2 regions of the Arthrobacter sp. B0316-5-4 genome follow, and region 1 is predicted to be linked to the other one. Evidence: predicted binding sites of a transcription regulator. Region 1 holds the regulator's gene; the other holds the start of a gene.
What was found. The regulator HrcA, encoded in region 1, represses chaperone genes, less so after heat shock. The targets are predictions, from matches to a motif close to TTNGCACTCGNNNNNNNCGAGTGCNAA.
Positions count from the first base shown of each region.

Region 2: the regulator HrcA is predicted to act here: its motif matches at 4,288-4,314, upstream of AC5RU9_RS02080 (FmdB family zinc ribbon protein).

Region 1 covers NZ_JBNHFN010000002.1:639,752-647,113, reverse strand. The annotation lists gene hemW (radical SAM family heme chaperone HemW) at 1-942, shown strand, start outside; gene AC5RU9_RS07305 (DUF4870 domain-containing protein) at 987-1,400, opposite strand; gene AC5RU9_RS07300 (DUF3097 domain-containing protein) at 1,522-2,373, opposite strand; gene hrcA (heat-inducible transcriptional repressor HrcA) at 2,603-3,610, shown strand; gene dnaJ (molecular chaperone DnaJ) at 3,661-4,788, shown strand; gene AC5RU9_RS07285 (16S rRNA (uracil(1498)-N(3))-methyltransferase) at 4,791-5,564, shown strand; gene AC5RU9_RS07280 (GerMN domain-containing protein) at 5,579-6,451, opposite strand; gene AC5RU9_RS07275 (PhoH family protein) at 6,826-7,362, shown strand, end outside.
Region 2 covers NZ_JBNHFN010000001.1:445,310-452,671, forward strand. The annotation lists tRNA gene AC5RU9_RS02050 (tRNA-Ala) at 18-90, opposite strand; gene AC5RU9_RS02055 (SDR family oxidoreductase) at 127-927, opposite strand; gene AC5RU9_RS02060 (hypothetical protein) at 936-1,796, opposite strand; gene AC5RU9_RS02065 (GNAT family N-acetyltransferase) at 1,948-2,574, opposite strand; gene galU (UTP--glucose-1-phosphate uridylyltransferase GalU) at 2,581-3,486, opposite strand; gene AC5RU9_RS02075 (5-formyltetrahydrofolate cyclo-ligase) at 3,618-4,220, shown strand; gene AC5RU9_RS02080 (FmdB family zinc ribbon protein) at 4,375-4,647, shown strand; gene cpaB (Flp pilus assembly protein CpaB) at 4,717-5,511, shown strand; gene AC5RU9_RS02090 (AAA family ATPase) at 5,550-7,362, opposite strand, start outside.

The DNA.
Region 1 (7,362 bases):
GGCGGTACTCCCACCTTGCTTCCGGCCGAAGACCTGGCAAGGATCCTGCGCGCCGCCGTGGGGATGTGGGGGCTGGAGCCCGGTGCGGAAGTGACCACCGAAGCCAATCCTGATTCCGTCACGCCCGAATCGTTGAGGCTGCTGGCAGACGCCGGATTCACCCGGGTGTCTTTCGGCATGCAGTCCGCGGTTCCGCATGTCCTGAAAGTGCTGGACCGCACACACACGCCCAGCCGCGTTCCCTTGGTGGTGCAGTGGGCCCGCGACGTTGGACTCGCCGTCAGCCTGGACCTCATTTATGGGACCCCGGGGGAGTCCATGGAGGACTGGAGGGTTTCCCTCGAAACGGCCTTGTCGTATGCCCCGGACCATATCAGCGCCTACGCCTTGATCGTTGAGGACGGCACCAAGCTTGCTGCCCAGATCCGGCGCGGCGAGGTGCCCGGCATCGACGACGACGACCATGCCGCGAAATACGAACTCGCCGATGAACTCATCTCGGCGGCGGGAATGGGCTGGTACGAGGTCAGCAACTGGGCCCGCACCCCAGAGCAGGCATGCCGACACAACCTCGCCTACTGGCGTGGAGATGACTGGTGGGGCGTGGGCCCCGGAGCGCATTCCCACGTAGGTGGTGTGCGCTGGTGGAACGTCAAGCACCCCACTGCTTACGCATCACGGCTGGGAGCGGGAAGCTCGCCTGCGGCAGGCCGGGAAACGCTGGATACTGAAACGCGCGAGGTTGAACGCATCATGCTCGAGGCCCGCCTGGGCTCAGGCCTGGCAGTGGATGCCATGGACGCAGTGGGCCGGCACGCCATGGCAGGTTTGATCGCGGACGGATTGGTGGACCCGGTCCAAGCCTTCAAGGGCCGCTTGGTCCTGACACTAAAGGGTCGCTTGCTGGCAGACGCAGTGGTCCGCAGGATCCTCCCGGACTGAGCCTCACGGCACGGTCGGGGGCAGAGTCTGCCCCCGTCAGGCGGCTACTTGATCCAGCGCAAGTTGAGTTTGTAGCGGTGCGGCTGGCCGTGGTTCACGCGGATTCCCGCGGAGACGGAGAAGCACGTGAGTGCTACCCAGATGCCGGTCGCGATGACGGCGAAGACGTTGCCCACGACCGGAAGCAGGACGAGGATGTTGGCCAGGACCGCTGCGATGGTCGGGGGAAGCGTGAAGTTCAGCGCTTCCTTGGACTCCTGTGCCGTGAAGGGTCCCCGGTCCCGGAAGATCAGGTAGATCAGCAGGGAAGGCAGGCAGCCAAGGATGCCGCCAAAGTGCGCCAGTGTGGCCCATTGCCGGTCTTCGCCGGCCGTCAGGGGCAGTGCATTGGCTGGCGCGCCATGGTACTGGGGCCGCCCTGCGGCGCTGCCCGGTTCTTCAGGAGCGTTCTCTGCCACGGTGTCTTCCCTTTGCTGTAAAGATGCTGCGGTGTTGCTGTCCCAGAATACCGGCACCAGCCCGCTTCTACGGACCAACTCCCCGGTGGCACTCCGGTTGCACTGATTCAGGGACGGTGCTTCACGGGACTGTCAGGAAGTCGATGACTTCCTCAACGCGGCCCAGCAGGGATGCTTCAAGGTCCGCGTAGCTCCGTACGGCCCCGAGCAGCCTTTGCCAGCCCAATCCGACGTCCTCGGCGGTCTCATGGGGCCAGCCGAAGGCACGGAGGATGCCCGTCTTCCAATCCATGCCGCGCGGAACCGTGGGCCACTTCTCGATGCCCAGGACCTTGGGCCTGATGGCCTGCCACACATCCACGTAAGGATGTCCCACAATGAGGACGTTTCCCGCGGCCCCCGGACATGCCATGGCCTCGGCGGCGATGCGGGATTCTTTCGACCCCTCAACGAGGTGGTCCACCAGGATCCCGAGCCGACGGTCCGGGCCGGGGTTGAAGTCCGCAATGGCTGACGCGAGGTCGTCCACGCCATGCAATGGTTCAACGACGATCCCCTCCACCCGAAGATCGTCACCCCAGACCTTCTCGACGAGTTCGGCGTCGTGCTTTCCTTCCACCCAGATGCGGCTGGCTTTGGCCACCTGTGCGCGCTGGCCTCGGACCCGCACGGATCCGGAGGCTGTTCGGCCCGGTTGGACGGCCGACGCCGGCTGCCGGGCTGCTGGAGGCATCAGTCGGATGGGCTGGCCTTCAAGCAGGAAGCCGTATCCCAACTGGAACGATTTGGACTTTCCACGCCTGTCCTCAAGGGACACGATGTGCATGCCGCCGGTCTTCTCGACCCGGGTCACTTCGCCCACCCAGCCGGACTGGACGTCTTCGAGGACCATTCCCCGCTGCACCGCTACCTCGGGCAGTTGGCGTTTGGCGGGGGCGGACAGATCCTGTGGACCCCAGTTGTCGAAAGCCAAGGGATATTTCCTACCTTTGAGTACTTGGATGGGTGGGGAGCCGTTTGGCTGCGAAGCTGCCGAGCCTGCACGCTGGAAGCTGAATGCGGGCGTTTTCAATGCTAGCAACGGGGTGGCCCATAATAGACTTGTTAGCACTTGGGCATGTTGAGTGCTAAGTGCGGAGGCCTGTTGGGCGTGCCGCAGTGACCGGTCGCCATGACCACGGAAGTCGTCAGGAGGTGGAGCAATGAGTGAGCCACGCAAGTTGGAAGTGCTGCGTGCCATCGTTGAAGACTACGTGCATTCCCGGGAACCTGTTGGATCCAAGGCCCTAGTTGAGCGCCACCACCTCGGTGTTTCGAGTGCCACCATCCGCAATGACATGGCTGTCCTGGAAGAAGAGGGCCTCATCGCAGCGCCCCACACCAGCGCAGGTCGCATTCCCACGGACAAGGGCTACCGCCTGTTCGTGGACCGCATTTCCCAGGTCAAGCCACTCTCCGCGGCGGAACGCCGGGCCATCCATTCCCTCCTGGAGGGTCCGGATGATGTGGATGACATCCTGGAGCGGACCGTAAGGCTCCTTTCCCAGCTGACCAACCAGGTCGCCGTCGTGCAGTACCCGCACTCCAGCCGGGCGGTCGTCCGCCACGTCGAGTTCGTGTTGCTGGCACCCAAACAGGTCCTCGTCGTCCTCATCGCGGACACTGGCAGCGTAGGCCAGAAGGTCATTGATGCCGGATCCGATGTTGCCAACGAGGCATTGATGCTACTGAGGTCGCGTTTCCTCGGCAGTATCGCCGGAACGCAACTGGACCTCCTCCCACAGGTGCTGCCATCGGTTGTAGCTCTCTGCCCACCCGAGCTCCGCGGCCTGGCACAGACCCTCGCCCACGGCCTGCAGTCACTGAGCGACAACAGCCGCGAAGAGCGCATTTTGATGGCGGGCACCGCCAACCTGGCCCGCTCCAATGTTGATTTCCCCTTGAGCATCGGCCCGGTGCTGGAAGCCCTTGAGGAACAAGTCGTCATGCTCCGGTTGTTGTCCGATATGGGCGATGATCCGCGCGGCGTGACAGTGAGCATTGGCCGGGAGAACCCGTACGACGGTTTGGCTGAGGCTTCCGTCGTGGCCACCGGTTACGGCTCCGGAGCCAAGGTTGGGATCCTTGGCCCCACCCGCATGGACTATCCCACCACCATGGCAGCAGTCCGGGCCGTGGCCAGATACCTTTCCCGCATTCTCGGCGGCTGAACGCCGGCCCGAGGAAACATCCGCAGTACAACAAGGAAGAGATACCGACTTTGAGCAGCCACTATGACGTTTTGGGAGTCTCGCCGGAAGCCACCGGGGAAGAGATCAAAAAGGCGTACCGCAAGTTGGCGCGGAAACTTCACCCGGACGTCAACCCCGGAGAAGATGTCGCGGAGCAGTTCAAGGCAGTGACCCACGCCTACGAGGTGTTGTCGGACCCGCAGAAGCGCCGTGTCTACGACGCCACCGGCAATGAAAACGGAACCGAAAACGGCTTCGGCGGCGGCTATTCCGGCCAGGGCTTCGCCTTCCAGGACATTTTCGACACCTTCTTTGGCGGCGGTGGCGGCCATGGCGGGCCGGCCTCCCGGGTCCGGCGTGGCCAGGACGCCCTGATCAGCGTACGCATCGACCTCAAGGACGCAGTATTCGGCGTCAACAAGAAGCTCGAAGTCGACACGGCCGTGGTTTGCCCCACCTGTGATGGCAGCTGCTGCCGCCCCGGTACCCATCCTGAACGCTGTGACATCTGCGGTGGCAGCGGCCAGGTCCAGCGGGCTGTCCGGTCCATCCTCGGCCAGGTCATGACCACGGCACCGTGTGGCTCCTGCGAGGGCTTCGGCACGGTCATCAAGGATCCCTGCAACGAATGCAGCGGCCAGGGCCGCATCCGCAGCCGTCGTTCCCTCACCATCAAGGTTCCTGCCGGTGTAGCCACCGGCACCAGGATCCAGTTGTCCGGCCAAGGCGAAGCCGGTCCCGCGGGCGGTCCTGCCGGCGACCTCTACGTCGAAATCCGCGTCAACAACGATTCCATGTTCATGCGCGAAGGCGACGACCTGCACGCCACCCTGAGCGTGCCGATGACAGCCGCTGCCTTGGGCACCGAACTCCAGCTGGACACCTTCGACGGCGCGCAGGACATCGACGTCAAGGCCGGAACCCAGTCGGGCGAAATCATCACCCTTCGCGGCCTGGGCGTGACCCACCTTCGCGGCTACGGCCGAGGCGACCTCAAGGTGCACCTGCACGTGGAGACGCCGACAAAGCTCGATGCCGCCCAGGAAGAGCTGCTCCAACAGCTCGCCAAACTGCGTGGAGAACAGTTCACCGAGGGAAAGCTCGTTGCCAGCGGTGGCATGTTCGCCAAACTGCGGGACAAGCTCGGTAACCTGTAGCGGTGAGCAACCCCGTCTTCTTCACCCAGGCCGGCAACCTCAGCCACCTGGGACCCGGTTCTGTCTTCGTCCTGGAGGGTCCGGAGGCGCGCCACGCGGTCACCGTCAAACGCTTGGCCGTAGGCGAACAGGTGGACATCGCCGATGGCGCCGGCGCCCGGTTGACGGGCACGGTCTCCGAGGTTGGTTCGGGCACCTTGGCCGTGACTGCCTCGGACGTGGTCTTCGAGGAGCAACCAGCCATTCGCCTGGTCCTCGTCCAGGCGCTGGCCAAAGGGGACCGTGACGAACTTGCCGCCGAAACGGCCACTGAACTCGGCATCGACGCAGTGGTCCCGTGGCAGTCCGAACGCTCTATTGTCCGTTGGAAGGGTGATCGGGCCGCCAAGGCCCACGCCAAATGGCAGTCGGTGGTTGCCGCCGCCGCGAAGCAGGCCCGAAGGTCGCACATCCCCGAGGTCCGCCCGGTCGTGGATACTGCGGCATTGGCGAAATCCGTCGCCGCCGCGGACCTGGCCATCATCCTTCACGAGGACGCCAAGAACCCCTTGCGGACCGTCCTGGAGGAATCGGGCATGCCGCAAGGTCCGGACCAAGGCCGACCCCGTGAGGTCCTCCTGATCGTTGGTCCTGAGGGCGGAATCTCACCGCGTGAGGTCACCCGGCTCAGTGACGCCGGGGCCGTTACGGCACTGTTGGGGCACCATGTCCTGCGGTCGTCGACGGCGGGACCAGCCGCCGTCGTTCTCGCCAGTGACGTCCTGGGTCGCTGGTAGGACGCTGTCGAGTATTAGCCGACGCTGAACAGCCGCGTGTCGGTACTGGAGTCGATGACGTTGCCGGCGGCATCCACCTGAGACACCCGCAGCTCGTACTTGCCGGCCTTCAACGTTGCGCCGAAAGTAAAGACGCCGTACTGGCCCGGCTCGCCCGTGGGCTTGGCCTGGCCGTTGAGCAAGCCCGTTTTTTCGCCCTTGCCGTTGTCCCTCAAGATCTGCCAGGCGATGGGTTTGGAACTGTCGGTGCTGCGGCCATTGAACTTCACCGCGCCCGGCGGCAGGGTGACATCCTCCTGTGGATCGATGATCCACAGCGGTGCCACCAGTGAGGCGTCGCGCGCCATCGGTTGTCCCAGCTTCACTTGTCCGAATGCCATGTAGTCGGGGTGGCCATCCACCAGGATGACCACCTGGATCTGCTGGCCGGAATTGATCAGGCCGGACGACGAAGCGGCGGCAGTGGCCGTGTAGACCAGCTGCTGAACTGCCCGTTGCGCCATGACAGCGTCGAGGTTCGAATTGAAGGCGTCACGGGAGATGTCCACCGTAATGACGTTCTTGCCGGAAATGGATGTAGCGAGGCTGCTTGGTTGCTGCCACGGCGTGAAGAAATCATGGTCCAGTGGTTTTTCCGCCATCATGATCCGCAGGGCGGTGGTCACGGGGTTGTCGTCACCGTCGATGTCCCTGAACTCGCGGTACAGGTAGACCTCGTCCTTGCTGCGGCCGATCCAGTAAACCGGAATTTTCGTGGAAGCCTGCGTCGTCTCCAGGGGAGCATTGCTTGCAGGGGCCTCCTGCACGGACAGTGAAGGCGAGCTGGACGAAACCTGGCTTCCCGCCCCGTCTGCGATGCATCCTGTCAGCAGCAGGACAGACACCATTGCGGGCACGGCAAGAGCGGACTTCTTCCGCTTGCGTGCGCTCTGCGCGGTGTTTCCTTGCTTACTGATGGGGGTTCCTGTCCTGCCGTGCGTCGTTGGCAACCCTCTGCCGGGTCGGCTGGGCTGCGGGGTGTCGTGTCCACCCGCTATGCCAGCTTGGCACACTGCCGACGGCGGTCGGCCGGGAATGAGGGGACCCGGGGCAACTGAAACATGATTGATACCGGCTTGATGCCGAGTTGAGACAAAATGTCGGCGATCCGTTTGCGGGCTTGAAGGGAGCCACTCGATGAGGTCCATCCGGGACCGGCTGGCGTAGGATTATTGCCAGGACACCATCCAAACGGAGGAGAACAGGCCCCACGGCCAACACTATGAGTGAATCTTTGAACGGGCGGCTCAGGACCGGAAACGGCAACCTGCCGCCCACTGAGTTCCCGCACACCTTACCGGGCACGCGCACGGAAATTGTCACGTTCGACAACTCCGACCAGATGGTTCACTCGTTGGGCAGCCACGATGAAGCCCTGCGCTACATCGAGGAACAGTTCGAGGGCGTCAATTTCCACGTCCGCGGCAACGAACTCTCCATGACAGGTCCGTCCACCGATATCTCCCGCGTGATGCGCCTCCTTGAGGAGGTCCGCGGGCTGGTGTCCAAGGGGACGCTGGTGACTCCTGACGTACTTCAGCAGCTTGTCTCGCTGCTTCGCACGCAATCCGTGCAGAATCCGGCCGACGTACTGACGCACAACATTCTTTCCAGCAGGGGCAAGACCATCCGCCCCAAGACGCTGAACCAGAAGAACTATGTGGATGCCATCGACGACAACACGGTCATCTTCGGAATCGGCCCGGCCGGTACGGGCAAGACCTACCTCGCCATGGCAAAAGCTGTCCAGGCCCTGCAA
Region 2 (7,362 bases), on a different contig from region 1:
TTATGGCCTCAAATTTGTGGAGCTAAGGGGATTCGAACCCCTGACCTCTTCGATGCGAACGAAGCGCTCTACCAACTGAGCTATAGCCCCTGGGCCGGGTATTGATGCCGGACCAGTGTCCCTAGGCTACAAAGTTTCCCCGCGCTTTTCCAACCACGACACGAACGTCTCGGTCCCAACCTTTTGCTCTGGGACCAGGTTGTAGCCTGCACGCAGGTAAGCGCCCATCGGTCCCGGCAACGGCAGCCCGATGATCTTTCCACGTGCGCCCGTGACACGTTTCCAATCTTCGGCCAGTTGCCTCATGGTCAGCACCTCCGGACCGCCCACAGTGCGGATGCTGTGTGATGTGGAATCGTGCCCAGCCATTGCCGCTTCCAGCAGGGAGGCTGCGGCATCCTCCGGCGAGATGGTCTGGAACCTGGCCCCCGTGAAAGTGGGAATGAGCCCTAGCCGCGCGCCGGTGGCAAAGATGATCGCTACGAGGCTGTGGAACTGCGTGGCCCTGACCACGATGCTCTGCAACGGCGACCCCGCGTACACACGCTCCTTGTCGGCCTTGGAGACATAATACGAATAATTGCTCAGGTCACAGTTAATAATGGAGAGCGCCACAACCCTGGCCACCCCGGCCAGGTGGGCGGCCTCGACGAGGCGAGCACCGCCGTCGGCGAACTGCTTTTTGGCTTTGCCAAACTGTCCCTCAAGGCAATCAATAACGACCTCGGCATCCGCCAGGGCGGCAGCCAGCCCTTCGCCCGTGGTGACGTCGGCCGCGAAGTAGGTGGCGCCGTCGAGACGCTGATCCGAACCCGCGGCTGGCACATGGCGGCTCAGCACGGACACCGCGTGTCCCGCAGCTAGGGCGAGCCGGACCACCTCACGGCCAACCTGGCCGGTGCCCCCTGCTACGCAGATGCTGGTCATGAAGGCTGTTACGCGCGACGGCGTTGAAGGACGTCATCCAGGTTGCTGAGTGCGCTCTGGCTTTTGACGGAAACCGCAGCGGCCTCTGCCTGCTCGGCATTTTGCTTCAAGATGGGCTTACCCACAGGCTTGGGGGCTTCCGGGAGATCCAACGGCTCGGGTGCCGGGCGGGCTGCTTTAGCGGCATCGACATACGTGGGTTTTGGGACCTCAACAGGTTTCCAGCTTGCGCCCTTGGATTCCTTGGCAGTGCTGGCTGAGTGATCCCCGGCGGCAACGGCAACTGCCAGGGCAGCCTGACGCAACTCGTCCGCCGTGGGTCGGTTGGCTTCGCGGCTGGCGGCCTCAGCATCGAAGACTATGGTGGCCTTCGGCTCGGCAGGCTCTTCCTTGGGCAGGTAACGCGCCGGAGTCGGGATGGGCGCTGCCTGCGCTGCGCGCCGTGCCCGTCGTTCACGAAGGTCGCGAAGGGCGAGCCTGCGCAACACCACGACGGCGACTACCGCACCGATCACCGAGACGAGCGGCAACCAAAACGATCCCTTACCGAAAAGGCTAAGGACGCCTGAAACTATCGCCGTCAAGAGCAGGGCAAGCCCCGACAACGCCAACGTAAACCGGGCATATCGAATAGTGAAGGGTGTGGAGGACGCCTTCTGAGGGGCAGACGCGGCCGCTGGGGATCCTTGGGGCGACGCCGGTGCTGTCCTGTGCATGGTCTCCATCGGTTTCTCCTGCTGAGGTGCCAAAGTCAGTACCACCCCTGCCTGCGGTTCGTCTGGTTCGTCGTCGATAGCGTCTGCTGGAACAGCTACTGTTTGGACTTGCGAACGCCTGTTCCGTAAAACGTAAGGCGCCACCCAGACCATCCACAGCGCGACAGCGACCACGAGTATCACTGAGCTGCTGAGAGGGAAGTCCACATTCAAAACCGTAGAAGCAAATCACCGGGGGCGGCGGCATTGAGGCCGGTGTGTCGTGGGCGAGTCCGCAAATGACTGGACTTAGGGCCAAAAAGGACTATGACCTGCCCGTTTGTCCGCTCAGCCACCTGCGCAGGAGTCCTTCGGGAACTTCGTCGGAAGTAAGCGCAAAGGAGCGGTGGTCGGCCCACTCACCGTTGATATGCAGGTACCGTTCCCGGTAGCCCTCATCACGGAAGCCCAGTTTCTCCACGACCCGGAGGCTAGGCGCGTTTTCGGGCCTGATATTGATTTCCATCCGGTGCAGGCCCAGCACGCGGAAGCAATGGTCGGTGGCCATCGCGACGGCGGTCGGAGCGATGCCATGCCCGGCACGGTCCTTATCGACCCAATAGCCCAGGGTGGCCATCATCGCCGAACCCCACACAATGGAGGAAACCGTTAACTGCCCCACAATCTTCGGTTCACGAAAGCCGGGGGTCCGCTCGACGATCACAAAAGGCAGTGCGGTGGACTGGCGGGCCTGATCGTTCAAGGAGGCCACCATCTGGCGATAGCTGGGGAGGCGCCCACCCGGAGCCGGGTTGGACGCCTCCCACGGCGCAAGCCATTCACTGTTCCGTGAACGGACTTCGGACCACTCCCGCTTATCGCGGTAGCGGATGGGCCGAAGCAACAGGTCTCCGCTTTCCAGCGTCACCGGCCAGATCGCAGAGCCGTACATCCGTTGTTACTTGGGAAGAGCTGCAGTGAAGTTCGGCAGCCACTCGCGCAATTCGGGACCGAGGTCCTCGCGTTCGCAGGCAAGCTCGATGCAGGCCTTGAGGTAGCTCAGCTTGTCGCCGGTGTCGTAGCGGCGTCCGCGGAACACAACGCCGTACACGCCATAGCCTTCACCCTCGCCCGCCGCGAGTACCTCGAGGGCATCCGTCAACTGGATTTCCCCGCCACGGCCGGGCCCGGTCTTCTCCAGGACCTCAAACACTGCCGGGTGGAGGACGTAGCGGCCAATCACGGCCAGGTTTGACGGAGCTTCTTCCGGCGAAGGCTTCTCCACGAGCTGCTTGATGCGCACGTAGCCGTCCTCGCCTTCGTCCTCAACGTCCGCGCAGCCGTAGGCGCTGATCTTTGAGGGCTCAACTTCGATGAGGGCCACCACGGATCCGCCGGTCTTCTGCTGGACAGCAATCATCTCGCTGAGCAGGTCGTCCTTGGGATCGATCAGGTCATCACCAAGCAGCACGGCAAACGGTTCGTAGCCAACGTGCTGCTTTGCACGAAGAACTGCGTGGCCGAGCCCGTTGGCGTCGCCCTGGCGAACGTAGTGGATGTCGCCCAGGTTGGTGGCCGACTGAATGGCCTCCAACTTGGCAGTATCACCCTTTTCCGCAAGCGTTGCCTCGAGGGCAGGCACACGGTCAAAGTGATCTTCGAGGGCGCGCTTGCTGCGCCCTGTGATCATGAGGACGTCGTGCAGGCCCACCTTAACGGCTTCTTCGACGACGTACTGGATGGCTGGCTTATCAACCACGGGCAGCATTTCCTTGGGCATCGCCTTTGTTGCAGGCAGGAACCTGGTGCCAAGGCCCGCTGCGGGGATGACGGCCTTACGGACAGCATTGTTATCGAGAGTCACCGGACTAATCTAACGGAAGGAAGACATCAACGGCTAAACCCCGCCGCACCGGCAGGGAGTTTTTTGATTCAGGAAAGGGCAGCCCTGCTGCTCCTTCCGATGGCACGGACAGACCCTAGGAACGGATATGAATGGCAACGAAGGAAGACATCCGGAGCAGCCGCCGGCTGCACAGGCGAAGCCTGACCTCGGAGCAGATTGCAGCCGCCGGCACGTCGATTGCACGGCACGGCACGGAGTGGGCGGCCGCAAGGACCTCCTCCGCCGGCACTTTTGCGGTCTACGTCGGCGTCGCCTTCGAACCTCCCACACTGCCCCTCATTCAGGCCCTCTACGACGCCGGACATCGGATCCTGCTCCCGGTCTGTGAGCCTGGGCGGCAACTGAGCTGGGTCTACTGGACCCCGTCAACCGTGTTCGTGCGGTCCTCCTACGCCCCCATCGACGAGCCCGAGGGCGAACGGCTGGAAAGTTCAGTAGTAGCGGACGCCGCAGGGATTTTCATGCCTGCCACGGCTGTAGACCGGGACGGTAACAGGATCGGCCAAGGTGGCGGCTACTACGACCGGCTCCTCCAGGGACTCGACGCATCCGGCCAGCGGCCGCCCACCATCGCGGTGGTGTACGACGACGACCTGTTGCCTTCCGGTTCCATTCCCGCCGAACCGTTCGACCGCCCCGTGCGGGAAGTGCTCACGCCCTCCGGGTTCATTCGCCTCGACGGCCCGGAATAGGCGACCACGTCGCGATGTTATGACCTTCAGTCCGGCACGACTGCTGCCAAGGCACCGGATGATAGAATTGGCACTCAGGCCCTGCGACTGCTAACCCGGATACGCTCCGGAGGCGTGGCACAGGACCTGAACCTTGTCCTGAAGGAGGAATTCAGTGCCCACTTACGCATACGCCTGCAAAGACTGTGACCATGCCTTTGACATCGTCCAGTCCTTCTCTGACAGCTCCCTGACGGAGTGCCCCGAATGCAAGGGAGCGCTTCGCAAGAAGTTCAACAGCGTTGGCGTCGTTTTCAAGGGCTCCGGTTTCTACCGCACTGACTCCCGCGACGCCAAGGGAAGCACGGTTTCGGCTGCTCCCGCAGCGCCCGCAGCTGCGTCGTCGACGCCCGCGGCAACACCCGCGCCGGCAGCCGCGGCCAGCTAGGAACCGTCTTTTCCACATAGGACAGCCCGGCACTGTTTCCGTGGGTGCCGTGCTGGCTAGCGTGGCTGCATGCCACACCAGCCACGAAGCACACTCCTTGCCCGCGCCGAGCGCTCAGCTGCGGCCGTCGGGAACCGGTCTCCTCAATTACGGCCGCCCGTACGCGCCCCGTTTGATACCAAGTTCAGCCGGAACCGTCCGCGCAACCCTGACACTCGGCGTGGACTGAGGCGCAGGTTCGGATCATGGATCTCACGCAACCGCCGCCTCACTGTTGCGCTCCTGCTCTGTGCCGCTGCCGGCATCGCAGTCCAGCAACTGACACCCGCAGCAGAGCAACGCGTCAACGTACTGGTGGCTGCCCGGGACCTCCCGGGCGGCACCAGCTTGGCTGCCTCCGACTTCACCGCAATCCCCGTGTCCCGGGACCTGGCAATCTCCACCGCATTTGACGACCCTGGCGTCCTGGTGGGACGCCAGCTTGCCGCGCCCCTTGGCCGGGGGCAGATCCCCACGGAATCGAGCCTGCTGGGTCCTGGGCTGCTCACCGGCGCACCCCCTGGCACGGCAGCAGTCCCTCTGCGGATGGCCGACCCGTCATCCATCCAGCTACTCTCCCCCGGGCAGTTAGTGACCGTGGTCCTCACCTCAGCCGGATCCTACGATGAGTCCCGCGAAAGCCAGGTCCTGGCGGGTCCTGTTGCCGTGCTCTGGACCTCTGCCCAGGGCGGGAAGCCCGGTGAGTGGCTCGGTACGGGTGACAGCGACGGCTTGGTGGTAGTGGCGGCTGATCCCCAGCAAGCAGAAAAGCTCGCCGGCGCATCAACGCAAGGCAAGCTTTTCTTTGTACTGGTCAGCCCGTGATGGGAAGTGCCGTCGGGACGCGCCTTCAGGGTGGACTGTTAGCCCCAGTGAGGGGGCTTTTGCTCCTTCAGCCACTCCTCATGGTCATAACCGGACTCGTCTCCCCACCGGCGCGGATCGTCCTCCGCGGCCTTCGTAGGAAGAATTCCTTGCGAGGCCGGCTTGGCAGGAACAGCCTTCGACTCCTCCGGGTCCCCCGCGCTGCCTTGGACAGCATCATCAGAGCGCTCCGCGGCGTTGTCTTCCTCGCCGGTTACTTGTTCCGTCATTGGTGCTTCTTTTCCGTTGTCGGCAGCAGCATCGTCCGGCTTGGTGCCAGCCTCGTTGTTGCCGGCCGCCCTTCGCGCACTGGGCGTGAAGGATGGCTGTGCTTTGTCCAGGTTCAATTGTTCAACATCCACGTCCAGGAAGCCATGCTGAGGAGTGGAGGCGAGCTGCGGGATGTGGTTTTCAAGTCCCAGGTAGGAGCCGATACGGTCGGCACAGGACGACGGGTCAGTGAAGACTTCGATCGTCCACAGCGACATGTAGCGCCAACCCATGCGCTCCAGCAGTTGTGGTCGCAGGCGGCTTCGCTCGCGCACGCTCATACGCCTGTAACGCTCGGTTCCATCGGATTCAATGGCCACCGGAGTAGGAATCTCCGCACCCTCCCGGCCAATGGTATGCACCGGATCCGCGGCGGCAGCGATGTCCAGTACCCCATCGTAGAGATGCCAGACACGCGCTCCACGGGCACGCAGCCGCTCCCCCAGATCTGCCACCAGGGGATCCTCACCCAGTGCTTGTTCGCTGGCGACAGCACGGGAAGCAGGCGTTCCAAGGTTGCTGTTTCCAGAGAGTTCACGGTCCAGCAACTCGTAGAAGTCCACGGCACCATGAGCCAGGCGGTCCTGGTCGAGGTCTTCGGGACGGAAGCAGGTCAGCACGTGCATGGAGCGACGGGCTCGGGTCATTGCCAAAGCGAAGCGGTTACGCCCGCCTTCCGTGGACAAGGGCCCGAAGGAGTGGAGCGCACGGCCATGCGGAGTGCGTCCGTAGCCGAGCGAGAAAATGACGTGATCCCGTACCAAACCCTGAGCGCGCTCCAGGTCCACCACCCTGAAGGACTCGGGACCCGCTCCGAAGAAGGTGGACAGGAGGGGATGGTTGGGCAGTTGGAGCCTAATGGCCTCACCAATCCTGGCCGCGTGGCGCAGGCTGGCCGTTACTACCGCCAAGGATGTGCGGGGGCGAAGCCTTGCGTGTTCGAACACAAGGTCCACTACGCGGTTGACCTCCGCGGTGACGGACTCGACGCCTTCGTGGTCGGCGCCCGGGAGGCCAGTACCATCGGGGATGTATTCCACCAGGATCGAACGGTCCAGGCCGGTGACCGAATTGCCGTCGGGCAGGCGCCGCAGTCCGCCGTCGTAGTAGTTCTTGCTCAACTGGAGGATCAAGTCCTCGTCCACTGCGCGGTAGACCCAATTCAGCTGCCAGGTCGGAAGTACACGGGCAAGGGCCTTGAAGGCGCTGTCCACAACTTCGTGGCTGGCTACGCCAGCAACCGGGGGTTCCACGGCAACACTGAAAGTGCGCGCGTTGGCGATTTTCGCGTCCCCGAAAGCCACTACCTGATGTGCACGGGCAATGGCAGGAAGAACTGCCTGCAGGGAGGTGGACTCAGCATCGATGATCACCACGGCGTCAAACTTTTGCTCGGCAGGAAGGACGCCGGTCAGCAGGTAGGGGCTGACCGACCACACCGGCACCAGCAGCGGCACTAGGTCCGGCGCCTGCGCGCTCAGCGCTGGCAACGTCACACGGCCGTCCTTCAACAGGGCGCGAAGCAACTCGGCCTGCCGCGGG